2 regions of the Pseudoalteromonas sp. SG43-4 genome follow, and region 2 is predicted to be linked to the other one. Evidence: predicted binding sites of a transcription regulator. Region 2 holds the regulator's gene; the other holds the start of a gene.

Region 1 (2,415 bases), on a different contig from region 2:
AATCTTTAATCATATCCATACAAAGCGCGCTAAATTTAATGAGCTTGCAGATGTAAAAGATATATTTGTAGCGCAGGGCGTTGATGGTGATAAGTTTGATAAGCTGTTTAAAAGCTTCTCGGTACGTACGCTGAGCTCTAAAATGAAACGCGATCAAGACTACTTTAAAGAAAAAGGTGCACTACGTGGCGTACCTACCTTTATTGTAAATGGTAAGTACAAATTAAACCTAGGTCGTGAGTCGGGTATTACTAAACCTGAAGACATTAGCAAATTAATAAATTACTTAGCTAACAAGTAAGTTTAGCTAAAACAAAAAAAAGCTCCTTAAGGAGCTTTTTTTATGGGTAACGTTTACTGAACGTATTTATTTGCGCTGTAAGAAAACGCCCGACTCAATGTGATGCGTATAAGGGAACTGATCAAATATAGCAAAGCGCTTAACGTTATGCGTACGTGTTAAGTGATCAAGGTCACGCTCAAGAGTTTCAGGATTACAGGATATATAAATTATGCTTTCGTAGTTAGCCACTAAGTCACACGTTAATTCATCCATGCCCGCGCGTGGTGGATCAACTAATATGGTTTGGCAGTTATAGCTTTTTAAATCAATACCATCTAAACGAGAGAAAGTACGCTCGCCATTCATTGCTTGAGTAAACTCTTCACTAGACATACGAATAATATCTAAGTTCTCTACGTTGTTTTTAGCAATGTTGTATTGAGCAGAGTGAACAGATGATTTTGATATTTCCGTCGCTAATACTTTATTAAAAGAACCCGCTAATGCAATTGAAAAGTTACCGTTACCACAATACAATTCTAGTAAATCATTTTTAAGTGGTTTACATAAATCTTGTGCCCACTCCAGCATATTAATATTTACTTTTGCATTAGGCTGAGTAAAGCTATTTTCTACTTGTTGATAAATAAGCTCTTGCCCATTAACTGTTAAACGTTCAGTTACAAAGTCATCACCTAGTACTTCTTTTTGTTTGCGAGCACGACCTATAAAGTCAATTTTGTATTTACTGCTAAGCTTTTCTTTCAGTGCTTTAATTTCACTTAACCATTCATCATCCAGTGGTTTGTGATAAAGCAAGCTTACTAAAATTTCACCGCTTAGCGTTGATAGGTAATCGATTTGAAATAACTTACGGCGTAATATTTCACAAGGCTTAAGATTTTCAATCATCACCTGCATTATTTCACCTACTAGAGGCGCTGCTGGGTCAAATGTATCAACACGGATTTTTTCTTTTGTTTGTTGATCAAACATAATGTGAAACAGATCATCACCGTCGTGCCATACTCTAAATTCAGCACGTTGGCGGTAGTTAGTTGGCTCTGAGCTAAATACTTCTAATTGCTCCACACCAAAACGTTGAAACTGCGTACTAATTCGCTGCTCTTTTTCACTTAACTGCGCTTGGTACTGTGTGGTATCTATTTTAATAACTGCCATTAACGCTACTACCTTATCTAAGATCTGTTTATCGGCGCTATTGTAGGGAGCGCTGCGTATTTGTCTAGTTTTGGCTAGCATTTATACTGTTTTATTGAACATTGTACTTTAGTTTTTGTTGTTATAGCCGATAATAAACTACGCACGCTTAGGAGACGAATCATGAAAATAGGTAATTATGGCTTTACGCCAAACAACAACATCAATAAATTCAATAATAAAGCTGATATACAGCAACCTACAATTACGTCTCCTCAAGATAGCTATCAACAACGAGGCCGAGAGTTGGCCGCAAAGGTGCTTGGCGATAAAATGGCTGAGCAGCTTGGATTACCTATCGCAGAAAAAAAAGCAGATAAACCACTATTTGATTTTGATGAAATAGTAAAAAACGTACTCGATTTTGTAAGTAGTGCTGTAAATAAAGCAAAAGCTAACGGCGCTGATGACGAAAAGCTCAAAGATATGCTAGGCGATGCGCGCAAAGGAGTCCAAATAGGGATTGATGACGCTGTTGATGAACTCAAAGGTACAGGCGTATTTAATGATGACATGGAAGAGGGCATTAATAAGTCCAAAGAGGGAATTTACAATGGGCTGGATAAGTTTGAAGAGTCGTTATTTAACCCACAACCTGCCAGCGTAAATATAAGCCAGGCCCAATACGTCAGTATGACGAGTAATGCAGAGTATAAATTTACTACAGCAGAAGGCGATGAGGTAAGTATTAGCTTTGCTGATGCATTTGAATCTCAATCGGCAAGTGGCTATCAGCAAAATAGTAATAGTGAGTCGTTTGTAAGCTCATCATCGCAATCTCGACAGGTATCATTTTCGATGTCGGTAAATGGTGACTTAAACGAGCAAGAGCAAGAAGCTATTAATGCGATGATGGAAGACTTACAAGATTTAAGTAAAACCTTTTTTGGTGGTGATTTAGATGAAGCATT
Region 2 (2,415 bases):
TTGCTTTGTCTTGCTCATCATTTTCTAAAAAAACAACGAGCTGACGAGCTTGTTCTAACGTTATTTGAGGCGCAGCTGGTGCTGGCATAAGCCTCTCCCCCATCATTAGCCTAAGCGTTCAAATACTTTTTCTAATTTAGTTTTTAATGTTCCAGCCGTAAATGGCTTAACAATATAACCATTAACACCAGCTTGCGCTGCAGCTATTATTTGTTCTTTTTTAGCCTCTGCCGTTACCATTAATACAGGGATATGTTTTAACTTATCGTCTGCACGTATTGCTCTTAAAAGATCAATACCCTGCATTCCAGGCATATTCCAATCCGTAACTACAAAATCAAACACTTGATTTTGCAACATAGGCAAAGCTGTAGACCCATCATCAGCTTCTTGAACGTTAGTGAAACCTAAGTCACGTAACAGGTTTTTTATAATGCGTCTCATTGTTGAAAAATCATCAACTACAAGAATTTTCATGTTTTTATCCAAAACATCCCCCAGTGAGGTATTAACCTTTGTTTACTTACTACTAATTTATCCAGTCATTGATTTTAGCTTTAAGCTTAATCATCGCCTGACCATGTATCTGACTTACACGCGATTCACTTACATCGAGTATATGTCCTATTTCTTTTAAATTCATTTCATCGTTGTAGTACAAAGAAAGCACCATTGCATCACGCTCTGGTAATGACTTAATTGCACTTAGCAAAGACTCATTAAACCTATCATTTTTAACATTATTAAAAGGTTTATCTTGTGCTAAATCTTGGCCTACAGGAGTAATAACATCCTCATCTACACCAAGGTCTTCAATGCCTAATATTTTACTCGTATTCGCATCATTTAAAATATGATGGTACTCATTGAGCGAAATTTCAAGTTTTTCAGCAACTTCTATGTCCGTTGGTTCGCGGTTCAGACTACTTTCGAGCTCAGTAATTGCTTCTGCAACTTGCCTGTTTTTACGGTGAACTGAACGAGGAGCCCAATCACCACGGCGCATTTCATCAAGCATAGCACCGCGAATACGAATACCTGCAAAAGTTTCAAAGCTTGCGCCTTTTGTTGCATCAAAGTTTTTCGAAGCTTCTATTAAGCCTATCATTCCTGATTGAATTAAATCATCAAGTTGAACGCTAGGTGGTAATCGAGCAATTAGATGACATGCCACTTTTTTAACAAGTGATGCATGCTTCTCAACAATCACATTTAAATTTTGTGTTGATTGATATCCCATAGCTCTATTCACCAGTGTTGTCATAATTAACCGTTTACTAGTTTCTCAATGAAAAACTCTAAATGCCCAGATGGTTGGTTGGGTATTGGCCATTTAACTGCTTTTGTTGCCAGCGTTTTAAACGCAAGAGCGGCTGGCGAATTTGGAAAGAGCTCTACTATTACTTTTTGACGACGTGTTGCTTTGCGCATATTTTCATCATAAGGAACCGTTGCTACTAGCTCCATTGATACATCTAAAAAGCGGTCGGTAACTTTAGATAGCTTTGCAAACAATTCAGTGCCTTCACGCATACTGCGCACCATATTGGCAACAATTTTAAATTTATAAACGCCGTGCTCACGACTTAATACTTTAATAAGTGCGTAAGCGTCGGTGATTGATGTCGGCTCATCGCATACAACAACCATTACATCTTGCGCTGCACGCGAGAAGCTCAGTACCATGTCTGAAATACCAGCAGCTGTATCTACAATTAAAATATCAAATTCGGTATTCAATTCGCTAAACGCACGAATTAGCCCAGCATGCTCAGATGGTGATAATTCAACCATACTTTGCGAACCCGATGTAGCGGGTACAATTTTAATTCCTGCAGGGCCTTCAACTAAAATTTCATCAAGCTCACATTCACCAGACAAGACATGTGACAAGTTACGCTCTACACGTAAACCAAGCATCACATCACAGTTTGCTAAACCCAAGTCAGCATCCAGCACTAATACTCGATTACCTTGCTGCCCAAGTGCAATAGCTGTATTTAGAGAAACATTTGTTTTCCCTACTCCACCTTTACCACCGGTTACAGCGATAACTTTTACGCCGTTGTTATTGTTTTGACTCATTTTGCGCAGGCCGCTTGCTTGATCTAATACTGTGTTAATCATACATCCCTACTGTGCTTGGCGCCACTGCTTGGTGCCTTGAATGTTGTTCTTTTGTTCTTTTTAAATATAATTGCTCAGCCTTTTTAACTAGTTTCTCAGCATTTGCAACACGAATATCCTCTGGTACTCGTTGACCATTAGTAAGATACCCTATTGGAAGGCGATTTTGAATCGCAATACTAATAATCTCACCCAAACTTAATGATTCGTCTAACTTAGTGAAAATACAGCCACTTAACTGTACTTTTTTAAAGTGACGTACAGTTTCTTGCAATACATTAATTTGTG

What was found. Region 2 encodes FliA, which starts transcription of late flagellar genes. Its sites were predicted from a motif close to CTAAAGNTNNNNNNNNNNNNGCCGATA; they were not measured.
Region 1: a site for FliA is predicted at 1,572-1,598, ahead of H5160_RS19650 (DUF5610 domain-containing protein). Genes of this name have one in related genera too.

Annotation. Positions count from the first base shown of each region.
Region 1 is NZ_JACJFB010000032.1:22,006-24,420, forward strand. It holds gene H5160_RS19640 (thiol:disulfide interchange protein DsbA/DsbL) at 1-301, shown strand, start outside; gene trmA (tRNA (uridine(54)-C5)-methyltransferase TrmA) at 368-1,465, opposite strand; gene H5160_RS19650 (DUF5610 domain-containing protein) at 1,628-2,415, shown strand, end outside.
Region 2 is NZ_JACJFB010000005.1:49,326-51,740, reverse strand. It holds gene H5160_RS06525 (protein phosphatase CheZ) at 1-88, opposite strand, end outside; gene cheY (chemotaxis response regulator CheY) at 106-489, opposite strand; gene H5160_RS06515 (RNA polymerase sigma factor FliA) at 530-1,240, opposite strand; gene H5160_RS06510 (MinD/ParA family protein) at 1,267-2,127, opposite strand; gene flhF (flagellar biosynthesis protein FlhF) at 2,120-2,415, opposite strand, start outside.